2 regions of the Pseudomonas sp. LBUM1663 genome follow, and region 1 is predicted to be linked to the other one. Evidence: riboswitches for the same ligand, from Rfam matches in the RefSeq annotation. Region 1 holds a riboswitch; the other holds the start of a gene.
The links. Region 1 has a riboswitch for cobalamin ahead of cobW (cobalamin biosynthesis protein CobW). Riboswitches for the same ligand answer to the same signal wherever they lie in the genome.
Positions count from the first base shown of each region.

Region 1 (6,589 bases):
CGATTTTCGGGTCGATGGCGGTCAGATAGAGGGCGAGTTTCAGATCGTCGGCGCCGACCACGGCGGAGAGCGGGAAATGGGGGGTGTCGGTCATCTTCAATACTCGGTCATGGTCCGTAACAGCGATCTCAAGAACACACTCAAAACCTGTGGCGAGGGAGCTTGCTCCCGTTCGGCTGCGAAGCAGCAGTAGATACTGACACTAAGGTCTGCCTGACAAAATGTGCATTCAGGTTTTTGGGCTGCTGCGCAGCCCAGCGGGAGCAAGCTCCCTCGCCACAGGTCCATTTCAGCTGTCTTCTTCTATATCCAGCAACAAGTTTTCCAGGGCCTCGCGATACGCGCCCGGTTCCTGCCACATCCCCCGCTGCTGCGCCTCGAGCATGCGCTCGGTCATGTCGCGCAGTGCATGCGGATTATGCTCACGCACAAAATCCCGGGTTGCCGGATCGAGCAAATACGCATCCGCCAGCAACGCATACTGATGATCGTCGATCAACTGGGTCGTGGCGTCGAACGCAAACAGGTTATCGACCGTCGCAGCCAATTCGAACGCGCCTTTATAGCCGTGACGCTTCACGCCGTCGATCCACTTCGGATTCGCCGCCCGGGAGCGGATCACCCGGTTCAGCTCTTCCTTCAAGGTGCGGATCTTCGGCAAGTCCGGCTGACTGTGATCGCCATGGTAACTGGCCGCCGCTTCGCCGCTGAGGCTTTCCACGGCGGCGAGCATGCCACCCTGGAATTGGTAATAGTCATTGGAATCGAGCAGGTCATGCTCGCGATTGTCCTGGTTTTGCAACACGGCCTGCACCTGACTCAGACGCTGGGCGAATTGTTCGCGGGCGGCGGTGCCTTCATCGGACCCGCCGTAAGCGTAGCCGCCCCAGTTCAGGTAAACCTCGGCCAGGTCTTCGCGGCTTTGCCACAGACGGCCGTCGATGGCGCCCTGCACGCCTGCGCCATAAGCACCGGGTTTCGCCCCGAAGATGCGCCAACCGGCCTGACGCCTGGCCGCGTCTTCATCCAGGCCTGATTGCATCAGCGCTTCACGTTCGGCGCGCACTTTGGCAGCCAATGGGTTGAGGTCGTCTGGCTCGTCCAGCGCGGCGACCGCTTGCACGGCGGCGTCGAACAGGCGGATCAGGTTGGCGAAGGCATCACGGAAGAATCCGGACACACGCAAGGTCACATCCACCCGCGGACGGTCGAGCAAGCTCAGCGGCAGGATTTCAAAATCGTCGACCCGCTGACTGCCGGTGGCCCAGACCGGGCGCACGCCCATCAGCGCCATGGCCTGGGCGATGTCGTCGCCGCCGGTGCGCATGGTCGCGGTGCCCCAGACGGACAGACCGAGCTGACGCAGGTGATCGCCATGGTCTTGCAGATGCCGTTCGAGAATAAGGTTGGCCGACTGGAAACCGATGCGCCACGCGGTGGTGGTCGGCAGGTTGCGTACGTCCACCGAATAGAAATTGCGCCCGGTCGGCAGCACGTCCAGACGACCGCGACTCGGTGCGCCGCTGGGGCCGGCCGGGACGAAACGACCGCCCAGGGCGTCGAGCAGGCCACGCATTTCTGCGGGGCCGCAGGCGTCCAGGCGCGGGGCGACGACTTCGCGCAGGCTCTCAAGGATGGCGCTAACTTCAGTCCACATAAAACCCTGTGGGAGCGGGCTTGCCCGCGAAAGCGGAGTGTCAGGCGACAATGAGTTATCAGATACACCGCGTTCGCGGGCAAGCCCGCTCCCACAGGGATTGTGGTTGGCTTGAGATGGGTTCAGTTTCAGCGAGATCAACTGGGCGGCGAAAAGCTCCAGCCGTTCGCGGGTATCGCCAGCCGTGCGCCACACTTCATCAGTAACGCTCAGCAGCTCTACGGGCCGCGGACCGGTCCACGGCTCAGCCAACGCACAATCCAGCGGATCAAACCCCAATTCGAACGCCCTGGCCAACGCCCGCAGCAGACTCGATTGCGCACCCCGTCCATCGCCACGAGGAATGCGCAACAACGCCAACAACGTGTCGACGCGCAAGCGCCCGGTCGGCGACTCGCCAAAGATGTGCAGCCCATCGCGGATCTGCGACTCTTTCAAGTCGCACAGGTACGTGTCCAGCCGCGGCAACCAGATCGCCGCATCAGCGTCGCTGTTGAGCTTGTCGTCCAGTTGCAGTTCTCGGTCGATGTGCGTGTCGCGCACCAGTTGCAGGATGTCGCGCTGCAACTCTCGGGCGCGGCGCGGATCGAGCAATTGCGCTTCGTAATACTCGTCGGCCAACAACTCGAGGTTGCGCAGCGGACCGTAGGTTTCGGCGCGAGTCAGCGGCGGCATCAGGTGGTCGATGATCACCGCTTGGGTGCGACGCTTGGCCTGGGCGCCTTCGCCCGGGTCGTTGACGATGAATGGATAAATGTTCGGCAGCGGCCCGAGCAGCGCGTCCGGCCAGCAATTTTCCGACAGCCCGACGCCCTTGCCCGGCAGCCATTCGAGGTTGCCGTGCTTGCCGACGTGAATCACGCCGTGGGCGCCATAGGTGTTGCGCAGCCAGAAGTAGAACGCCAGGTAGCCGTGGGGCGGCACCAGGTCCGGGTCGTGATACACCGCACTCGGATCGACCTGATACCCCCGCGCTGGCTGAATCCCGACGAAGGTGAGGCCAAAGCGCAACCCGGCGATCATCATACGTCCGTCACGGCACATCGGATCGCTTTCGGGCGTGCCCCAACGCTCCAGCACCGCTTGCTGATTGGCTTCGGGCAATCGGTTGAACATCTGCCGATAGTCGTCCATCGCCATACTTTGCGCGCAGGGACGCTGATCAATGGTGTCGAGGTCGTTGCTGACACCGCCGAGCAACTGTTGAATCAACGCAGTGCCGCTGTCCGGCAACTCGGCGGGCAACGGATAACCTTCTGTGTACAGCGCCCGCAGGATGTTCAGCGCGGCGGCCGGGGTGTCGAGGCCCACGCCATTGCCAATGCGCCCATCGCGGGTCGGGTAGTTGGCGAGGATTAGCGCGATGCGTTTTTCGCTATTCGGCACTCGCGCCAGGTCGATCCAGCGCCGTGCCAGTTCGGCGACGAAATCCATGCGCTCCGGTTGCGCCCGATAGCACACCACGTCCGACTGACTGCGCTCGCTGCGCCAGGCCAGGTCCTTGAAGCTGATCGGCCGGCTGATGATCCGTCCGTCCAGTTCCGGCAGCGCGATGTGCATCGCCAGATCACGCGGGCCGAGGCCCTGTTCACTGGCAAGCCAGCCCGGCTCGTTGTCCTGGGCGCAGATCGCCTGGATCACCGGAATGTTGCGTCGAAACGGCCGCAGATGCGGCGCTTCGGGGCTGGATTGAGCGAAACCTGTGGTGTTGAGGATCACCCCAGCCTCGACTTCGTCCAGCAGGTCCTCGACCACCGTCAGGCAGCCGGGTTCTTTCAGACTGGCCACAGCAATCGGCAACGGGTTCAAACCCGCCGCCTGCAAACGCTGGCAGAAAACATCGATGAACGCGGTGTTCGCCGCCTGCAAATGCGAGCGATAGAACAGCACCGCCGCCACCGGTTGACCGGCCTGCCAATCGGCTTGCCAATCGTGAAGGTCTGCGGGGCTCTTTTGCGGGTGGTAAATCGCCGTGCGCGGCAGGGTTTGCGGCTCGGCCCAAGCGTAATCGCGATCCAGCCAGCGATTGGCCAGGCAGCGGAAAAAATCCAGGGCATTGGCCATGCCGCCCTGACGCAAAAACTGCCAGAGCCGGTCGCGGTCGTCGGCGGCCACGGTGCTCAGGTCGCTGAGTTCCGGGTCCGGGCGGTCATCGCCGGGCACCAGAATCAGCTGAACACCGCGCTGGGACAGCTCCACCAGACGCTCGACCCCGTAACGCCAATAGGCGATGCCGCCGTGCAACGAAATCAGAATGACCTTGGCATGGTGCAACACTTCGTCGACATACAGGTCGACCGACGCGTGATTCTGCACCTGCATCGGGTTAGCCAGGCGCACGCTCGGGTAATCGTCCGGTAACTGCTGCGCCGCTTCGGCGAGCAGCGCCAGACTGGAGTCGCCGCTGCACAGGATCACCAGCTCGGCGGGGGTTTGTCCAAGGTCGGCGATGTTGTCATCCGACACGAAACCGCCGGGCTGGGTCCTGAGCAGGTGCATGGTTTAAACGCTGAGCGCGGCGCGCAGTTGCGCTTCAAGCAGCGTGGCGTCCAGCTCCTGGCCGATCAGCACCAGACGCGTGGTGCGCGCTTCATCGGCGCCCCACTGACGGTCGAAATGCTTGTCGAAACGCGTGCCCACGCCCTGGATCAGCAGGCGCATCGGTTTGTTCGGAATCGCGGCGAAACCTTTGACCCGCAGGATGCCGTGCTGGACCACCAGTTGGGTCAGCGCATCCAGCAGCAGGCTTTCGTCGGCTTGCGGCAGCTCAATGGAGATCGAATCGAAGGCGTCATGGTCATGATCGTCTTCACCTTCATGATGGTGATCGTGGTGGCTGTGACGGCTGTCGATGTGTTCTTCGGAACCGGCACCGAGGCCGATCAGCACGTCCAGTGGCACGCGGCCGCTGCTGGCTTCGATGACTTTGACCGCTGGCGGCAGCTCTTCGGCGACTTCCAGGCGCACGCGAGCCAGGTCTTCAGGGCTGATCAGGTCGGCCTTGTTGAGGATCACCAGGTCGGCGCTGGCCAGTTGATCGGCGAACAGTTCGTGCAGCGGCGATTCGTGGTCCAGGTTCGGATCGAGTTTGCGCTGGGCGTCGACTTGATCCGGGAATGCGGCGAAGGTGCCGGCGGCCACGGCCGGGCTGTCGACCACGGTGATGACCGCGTCAACGGTGCAGGCGCTGCGGATTTCCGGCCACTGGAAGGCTTGAACCAACGGCTTTGGCAGGGCCAGACCCGAAGTTTCGATGAGGATGTGGTCGAGGTCGCCGCGACGGGCGACGAGTTCGCGCATCACCGGGAAGAATTCTTCCTGGACGGTGCAGCACAGGCAGCCGTTGGCCAGTTCGTAGACGCGGCCGTTGGCTTCTTCTTCCGTGCAACCGATGGAACACTGCTTGAGGATTTCGCCGTCGATGCCCAGCTCGCCGAACTCGTTGACGATCACCGCAATGCGGCGGCCCTGAGCGTTGTCGAGCATGTGCCGCAGCAAGGTGGTTTTGCCCGAGCCGAGGAAACCGGTAACGATGGTGACGGGGAGTTTGGCCAGTGTTTTCATCGGATGCCCTTTGGCAAGGTGGCGGGCATACGGGACGACGACCGCAACGATGATTGCGCGGAAGATTTCGCCACCGGATCACCCCGCCCGGTTGTAGTGAGAATTCGTTTCGAGGCAGGTCTCCTGGCTGACGGTGTGCCGGGCGCTTTGGCCTGGCATTCGCTGCGCCTTCCCGCGAGCCTGTCGGACAGGGTTTGCAGTGGCGTGGCAGCGAACATCACCGTTCACAGTTGCGGGGGCAGCCGCGGCATTGACCGCGTTCCCTTCTTAGCTTCGGCACATGCCGAAGAACCTCGAAAGCGCAAGGCTACGCATGGTGTGGAGGCGGGTCAATGTCTCGTGAGACCTCACGCCCCATTGTGGCGAGGGAGCTTGCTCCCGTTCGGCGGCGAAGCCGTCGCAATACCTGCTTGAGAGGTACGCCTGAAGGAATGCCGGGGGCCGCTTCGCACCCCAGCGGGAGCAAGCGCCCTCGCCACAGGTATTGGGTACCGACTGAGAATCCATGCCAATTGACGCCAAACCCCCGCCCATGCTCTCCTACACGCCTTGTTACGGGTGCCCTTCACAGGGTGAAACGGGAAACCGGTGAATCATGTGCTTTACTCAAAGCCATGTCAGTCCGGTGCTGCCCCCGCAACGGTAAGCGAGCGAAGCGTCAGATCCACTGTGCCAGCAGTTCGGCATGGGAAGGTGATGCTTGCAGGTTCAGGCGAAAGCCAGCGCCCCTCGTGAGCCCGGAGACCGGCCCGCAACACAAAGTGACCCTTACGTCACTGAATAACAAACCCGCGGTGGGCGGGCGCTGTTTGAACCTCTGCGCGCCCGACTCGCAGGGGTCTTCATGCGCTCTATTCACCCGCTGACAGACCAGAGGGATGCGCCATGTCGATCATCAGCAGTACCGACCACAACTCCGCCAGCTCCGCCACAACCCTGAGCCAACGTCTGATCGCCGCCATGTGCGCGTCGATCCTTGGCGCGTGCCTCGTGTATTTCGCCGGTTTCTCGCACATCGAAGCGGTGCACAATGCCGCGCACGATACCCGTCACAGCTCCGCCTTCCCGTGCCATTGAGACCTGCCGACATGATCAAGCGAATTGCGCATACCGCAGGTTTCACCGGACTGCTGGCCGCCCTGCTGCTGACCCTGCTGCAAAGTTTCTGGGTCTCGCCGCTGATTCTGCAGGCCGAAACCTACGAAAAATCCGGGCCGGCCGCTGTTGAAGTTCACGAACACGCCGCCGGTGTCGCCGCTCACAGTCACGACGCTGAAGCCTGGGAACCGGAAGACGGTTGGCAGCGCGTGCTGTCGACCACGGGCGGCAACCTGGTAGTCGCCGTCGGTTTCGCCCTGATGCTCGCCG
Region 1 covers NZ_CP166792.1:3,520,120-3,526,708, forward strand. Annotated here, with positions in the region: gene ACA075_RS15990 (magnesium chelatase ATPase subunit I) at 1-94, opposite strand, end outside; gene cobN (cobaltochelatase subunit CobN) at 290-4,156, opposite strand; gene cobW (cobalamin biosynthesis protein CobW) at 4,160-5,221, opposite strand; cobalamin riboswitch at 5,318-5,532, opposite strand; cobalamin riboswitch at 5,761-5,988, shown strand; gene ACA075_RS16005 (CbtB domain-containing protein) at 6,107-6,298, shown strand; gene ACA075_RS16010 (CbtA family protein) at 6,310-6,589, shown strand, end outside.

Region 2 (6,589 bases), 1.6 Mb from region 1:
ATCGCACGCCGTTATTGGCAGGAAGCGGGGCTGGCCGAGCGAATTGACCTGCGTCTGGCACCTGCACTCGAGACGCTCGCCCTGTTGAATCAGCCGGAGGCGTTCGACCTGATCTTCATTGATGCCGACAAGTCCAACTATCCGCACTATCTGGAGCATGCCCTGAGTCTGCTGCGCGTCGGCGGGCTGGCGGTGTTCGATAACACGCTGTGGAGCGGGAGGGTGCTTGAGGAAAACGCTGAGAGCGCAGACACCCGAGCCATCCAGGCGCTCAATCACGCCTTGAAGGATGACGCGCGTGTGGATCTGTCGTTGTTGCCGTTGGGTGATGGGCTCACGCTCTGTCGCAAGCGCTGATCCTTGTAGGAGCGAGGCTTGCCCGCAAAGGCTGTAGGTCAGGCAACATCAATGTTGGATGTGCCGACGCCTTCGCGGGCAAGCCTCGCTCCTACAGGGCTGCTATTTAGTGGCCGACACCCGCCACACCTTGTTCCCCACATCATCGGCCACCAGCAAATCGCCCTGCTGATCAATCACCACGCCCACGGGCCGGCCCATGGCTTTCTCATCCTCGTTGAGGAACCCTGTCAGTACATCAACCGGCTGCCCGGTTGGCTTGCCTCCCGCGAACGGGACGAAAATCACTTTATAACCACTGTGCGGCTTGCGGTTCCATGAGCCGTGCTGGCCGATGAAGGCGCCTTCCTTGAATTGCGCGGGAAGTGTGTTGCCCTCGGCAAACGACAGGCCCAGCGATGCGGTATGCGGGCCGACCGCGTAGTCCGGTGCAATGGCCTTGGCCACCAGATCAGGGTTTTGCGGCTCGACGCGAATATCGACATGCTGGCCGTAGTAGCTGAAGGGCCAGCCGTAGAACCCGCCGTCCTTCACCGACGTGATGTAGTCCGGCACCAGGTCGCTGCCAATTTCGTCTCGCTCATTGACCGCCGTCCACAGGGCGCCGGTCTGAGGTTCCCAGGCCAAGCCGTTTGGATTACGAATCCCCGAAGCGAAGATCCGGTGATTGCCGGTGGCGCGATCCACTTCCCAGATCGCCGCGCGACCTTCTTCCTGATCCAGGCCGTTTTCGCCGACATTGCTGTTGGAGCCGACAGTGACGTACAGCTTGCTGCCGTCCTTGCTGGCGATAACGTTTTTGGTCCAGTGGTGATTCAACGTACCGCCCGGTAAATCGACTACCTTTATCGGCTGCGACTTGATCGCGGTGTCGCCATTTTCATAGTGAAAGCGCAGCAAGCGGTCGGTGTCGGCAACGTACAGGTCATTGCCGACCAGGGTCATGCCGAACGGCGAATTGAGGTTTTCCAGGAACACCGTGCGGGTTTCGGCGATGCCGTCGTGGTCCTTGTCCCGCAGCAACGTGATGCGATTCGGGCTGGGAACGGCGGCGCCGGCACGGCCCATGACTTTCTTCATGACCCAGCCTTTAACGCCTTTGCCGTCATCGGGTTTCGGTGGCGCGTTGGTTTCGGCTACCAGCACATCGCCGTTGGGCAGCACGTAGAGCCAGCGCGGGTGATCGAGCCCTTCGGCAAATGCCGCCACTTGAGTGCCCGCCGCAGCGGTGGGTTTCGCGCCATCCGGCCAGCCGATCGCCGGGGCGATGTTCACCGTCGGGATCAGGGTCTTGTTCGGTTCGGGCAGCTTGGGTGACGGGCCGGTGCCGTCGGAGACTTGCAGGCTGGAGGTTTCACCACAAGCGGCGAGCCCTCCGGCGAGCGCGATGACGAGAACGAGCTGGGGCTTGTGCATGCTGGACTTCCCTATGAGTGCATTGTCTTAATCATAGAGAAGCTTAAGCACGCGATGGTTCAACCAGTCAGCCGCGGGCTTCCTTGAGCAGCACGGCGATGCCGGGGTGATAGTTGCCCGCTTCGTTGCGCAACTTGCGGTAGGCGTATGGGAAATACCAGGCCACGGCGCAGCTGTGTTCCTTTTGCAGGTCGTCGACCATGTCCTGGAGTTCTTCCGGTGTCGCGCTCTGCTGTGCCTTTTGAGGCGCAACGAACAGGCAGCCGAGTCTCAGGTCGCTGGCGTAGCTGATGCGCTTGGCGTTGCTGGTGATGTCCTGCAGCGCTTGAGTCAGGTTCAGGCTATTGACCCGCGGCCAGCGTTGAGTAGTCTGAAGGTAGGCGCGTTGTTCGGGGGTGGCGATATACAGATCGGCGCGGCCGTTGCGTTCCCCTTCTTCGTTCTGTTTGCGCGTCGGTGTTTGTTGCAGTGTGACCATTTCCGCCATCCAGGCTGCTGCAGAGAGCAGGCCGAGGTTGGCTTTTTCGTCGTGCCAGTAAGGCGTGTCGTTATCGCCGCGCACCGTGTTGTAGCGGTCGATACAGTCAAACCAGCGTTCCAGCACCGGTCGCAGGAATTCCAGCTTCGGATTGCTGATAATCATGCCTTGCATGTTGCTCACCCTTGTAATTGTGTTGTTGGGTTTGTGGCGCTTTGATATCACTGCTGACAGTGTGGTGCAAGATTGGTGTCAGGTAATTGATCGGCGGCAGTATATCGCTCGCGCGCGCTTTGTCTTCAATTGACGCTCCACCCCCAACCCTCTAACCTTCGCGGCTTGTTTCAGGTGCTCTGTGGCGGTGGCCGACAGAGTGAAACAGGGAAGCCGGTGAGTGACTATCACCAAGCGACGAAACGTCACGATCCCGGCGCTGCCCCCGCAACGGTAAATGAGTAAAGACTGCGTCTTGAGCCACTGTGTCGACTGACATGGGAAGGCGCGCAGTCCGGCGCGAGCCGCTCATGAGCCCGGAGACCGGCCTGATTCATCCAACGGCATCACGGTGGGCGATGCCAGGCTTCTTGCCGTCTATTCTTGTGCCTGCCCGCCGTTATCCAGCCTCAACGGAGAGCTCCCCCATGACTGATTCCCCTGATCGTGACGAACGCCACCTGGCGCGCATGCAGCGCAAAAAAGCCGTCATCGACGAACGCATCGCCAACTCGCCGAATGAGTGCGGCCTGCTGCTGGTGCTGACTGGCAATGGCAAAGGTAAGAGCAGCTCGGCCTTTGGCATGCTCGCCCGGTCCATGGGCCACGGCATGCAATGCGGCGTGGTGCAGTTCATCAAGGGCCGTAACAGCACTGGCGAAGAGCTGTTCTTCCGGCGCTTTCCGGAGCAGGTGCGTTTTCATGTGATGGGCGAGGGCTTCACCTGGGAAACCCAGGACCGTCAGCGTGACATCGCCGCTGCCGAGGCCGCGTGGACGGTGTCCCAGGAGCTGTTGCGTGACCCGTCGATCGGTCTGGTGGTGCTGGATGAGTTGAACATCGCCCTCAAGCACGGCTACCTCGACCTCGATCAGGTACTCAGTGATTTGCAGGCGCGTCCGCCGATGCAACACGTGGTGGTCACCGGTCGCGGCGCCAAGCCGGAGATGATCGAGCTGGCCGACACGGTCACCGAAATGGGCGTGATCAAGCACGCGTTCCAGGCGGGGATCAAAGCGCAAAAAGGCGTCGAGTTGTGAGCTGCGCTTTATGAATAGCCATCGTCAATGCCCAGCGGTATTGATTGCCGCGCCGGCCTCCGGTCAGGGCAAGACCACCGTCACCGCCGCGCTGGCTCGTTTGCACCGCAATCAGGGGCGCAAAGTGCGCGTGTTCAAATGCGGCCCGGACTTTCTCGACCCGATGATTCTCGAGCGCGCCAGCGGTGCGCCGGTGTATCAATTGGACATGTGGATGGTCGGCGAGCAGGAAAGTCGTCGTCTGTTGTGGGAAGCGGCCGGGGAAGCCGACCTGATCCTCATCGAAGGCGTCATGGGCTTGTTCGACGGCACGCCGTCCAGCGCTGACCTGGCGCGGCACTTCGGTGTGCCGGTGCTCGGCGTGATCGATGGCACGGCGATGGCGCAGACCTTCGGTGCGCTGGCGTTGGGGCTGGCGAAGTATCAGCCGGACTTGCCGTTTGCCGGTGTATTGGCCAACCGCGTGGGCACGCTGCGTCATGCGCAATTGCTCGAAGGCAGCCTGACTGAAGGCTTGCGCTGGTACGGCGCCTTGTCGCGGGAAACCGGGATCGAATTGCCGAGTCGGCATCTCGGTCTGGTCCAGGCCAGCGAGTTGAACGATCTCGACCTGCGCCTCGATGCAGCGGCCGAATCACTGGCCAGCAGTTGCGATGTGGCGCTGCCGCCGCCCGTGGAATTTGCGGCGCCTGAAATAATCGTCGCCGAGCCTTTGCTGGCCGGTGTGCGGATCGCCGTAGCCCGTGATGAAGCGTTCGCCTTCACCTACGGCGCGAGCCTGGATTTGCTGCGGGCCATGGGCGCCGAATTGCTGTTCTTCTCGCCGATCCGCGATGCTGATTTGCCGGAAGCTGACAGCCTTTATCTGCCGGGCGGTTATCCGGAACTGCACCATGTGGCGCTGTCGCAGAACACCTCGATGCTCGACGCGATCCGCGCCCATCATGCTACCGGCAAACCGTTGCTGGCCGAGTGTGGCGGGATGTTGTATCTGCTCGATTCGTTGACCGATGTCGAAGGCACTCGCGCCGAACTGGTGGGCTTGCTCAAAGGTGATGCGGTGATGCAAAAGCGTCTGGCCGCGTTGGCGTTGCAAGCGGTTGAGTTGCCGGAAGGGTCGTTGCGTGGCCACACCTATCACCATTCGTTGACCAGCACCGAACTTGATCCGATTGCCCGTGGACTCAGTCCAAATGGCGGGCGTGGGGCGGAGGCGGTTTATCGTGCGGGGCGGATGACGGCCTCGTATGTGCACTTTTATTTTCCGTCCAATCCCACCGCAGTCGCTGCACTTTTTGCGCCTGACCGTGAGGGCGCCTTCGCGAGCAGGCCATGACCGACAACGCATTCTCCGAAGCCGAACGCGAAGCGGTCTACCGGGCCATCGCCGAACGTCGCGACATGCGCCACTTCAGCGGCGGCACGGTCGAGCCGTCGTTGTTACGACGCCTGCTCGAAGCCGCCCATCAGGCCCCCAGCGTCGGCCTGATGCAGCCCTGGCGGTTCATCCGCATCAGCGACCGGGTCCTGCGCGGCAAGATCCAGCAGTTGGTGGAAGAAGAACGCATCCGCACCGCCGAAGCCCTCGGCGAGCGCACCGACGAATTCATGAAGCTCAAGGTCGAAGGCATCAATGACTGCGCCGAGGTGTTGGTCGCCGCGCTGATGGACGATCGTGAGCGCCACATCTTCGGTCGTCGCACCTTGCCGGAAATGGACATGGCCTCGTTGTCCTGCGCGATCCAGAACCTCTGGCTGGCCTCCCGCGCCGAAGGTCTGGGCATGGGCTGGGTGTCGCTGTTCGAGCCGCAAGCGCTGGCGGACCTGTTGGGTTTGCCGCCCGGGGCGAAGCCGTTGGCGGTTCTTTGCCTCGGCCCGGTCAAGGAATTCTATCCGGCGCCGATGCTGGTACTCGAAGGGTGGGCGCAGGCGCGTCCGCTCAGTGAGTTGCTGTATGAAAATTATTGGGGAGTGAGTCAATGAGTGTGGCGTTATTGAGTGTCGCCGCGGTTGCGCTGGACGCGCTGCTGGGTGAACCCAAACGCTGGCATCCGCTGGTGGCGTTCGGCCGTTTTGCAGACCGCATCGAGCAACGTTTCAACGGTGAGGGACGTGGCTGGCGCAGCCATGGCGTCACCGCGTGGGTGATCGCGGTCGTGCCGCTGACCTTGCTCGCCACGGCGTTTTCCTGGGCGCCCTATGTTGGCTGGATTGTCGAGATTCTCGCACTCTATTGCGCCCTCGGCATGCGTAGCCTCGGTGAGCACGTCGAGCCGGTGGCCAAGGCTTTGCGCAGCGATGATCTGGACGAAGCCCGCAAGCGCGTGGGTTATTTGGTCAGCCGTCAGACCGCCGAACTGGATAAAACCGAAGTGGCCCGCGCCGCCACCGAATCAGTCCTGGAGAACGGCAGCGACGCGGTATTCGCCGCACTGTTCTGGTTTGCCGTGGCCGGCGCGCCCGGCGTGGTGCTCTATCGCTTGAGCAACACCCTTGATGCCATGTGGGGGTATCGCAACGAACGCTTCGAACGTTTCGGTTGGGCGGCGGCGAAGATCGACGACGTCCTCAACTACATTCCTGCGCGTCTGGTGGCGTTGACCTACGCGCTGCTGGGCAAAACCCGACTGGCGTTGAAATGCTGGCGCACCCAGGGCCCGACCTGGGACAGCCCCAACGCCGGGCCCGTCATGGCGGCCGGCGCCGGTGCGCTCGGCGTCGAGTTGGGCGGGGCGGCGATCTATCACGGTGAACTGCATCAGCGTCCGCAACTGGGCGAAGGCGTGCCGGCGGATGCCGATTCCATCGACCGTGGCTGGCAATTGGTTCAGCGCGGGGTATGGTTATGGCTGCTGATTCTCTGCGTGGGAGCTGAATTCTATGCTTGAGCACGGTGGTCGCTTGCGCAAGGCAGCGCTCGAATACGGCATTGCTGAAGCTGACTGGCTGGACCTGTCCAGCGGCCTCGCGCCGTGGCCATTCCCGATCCCGGACATTCCGTCGCGCGCCTGGGCGCGCTTGCCGGAAACCGATGACGGTCTGGAGCAGGCCGCTTGCGATTTTTACGGCACCGGACAGGTGCTGC
Region 2 covers NZ_CP166792.1:1,892,802-1,899,390, forward strand. Annotated here, with positions in the region: gene ACA075_RS08520 (O-methyltransferase) at 1-357, shown strand, start outside; gene ACA075_RS08525 (PQQ-dependent sugar dehydrogenase) at 460-1,773, opposite strand; gene ACA075_RS08530 (hypothetical protein) at 1,841-2,425, opposite strand; cobalamin riboswitch at 2,581-2,811, shown strand; gene cobO (cob(I)yrinic acid a,c-diamide adenosyltransferase) at 2,893-3,504, shown strand; gene ACA075_RS08540 (cobyrinic acid a,c-diamide synthase CobB) at 3,515-4,840, shown strand; gene bluB (5,6-dimethylbenzimidazole synthase) at 4,837-5,487, shown strand; gene cbiB (adenosylcobinamide-phosphate synthase CbiB) at 5,484-6,392, shown strand; gene cobD (threonine-phosphate decarboxylase CobD) at 6,385-6,589, shown strand, end outside.
Region 2: it holds a riboswitch for cobalamin, as region 1 does, so the genes downstream of both, cobO (cob(I)yrinic acid a,c-diamide adenosyltransferase) here and cobW (cobalamin biosynthesis protein CobW) in region 1, are expected to answer to the same signal.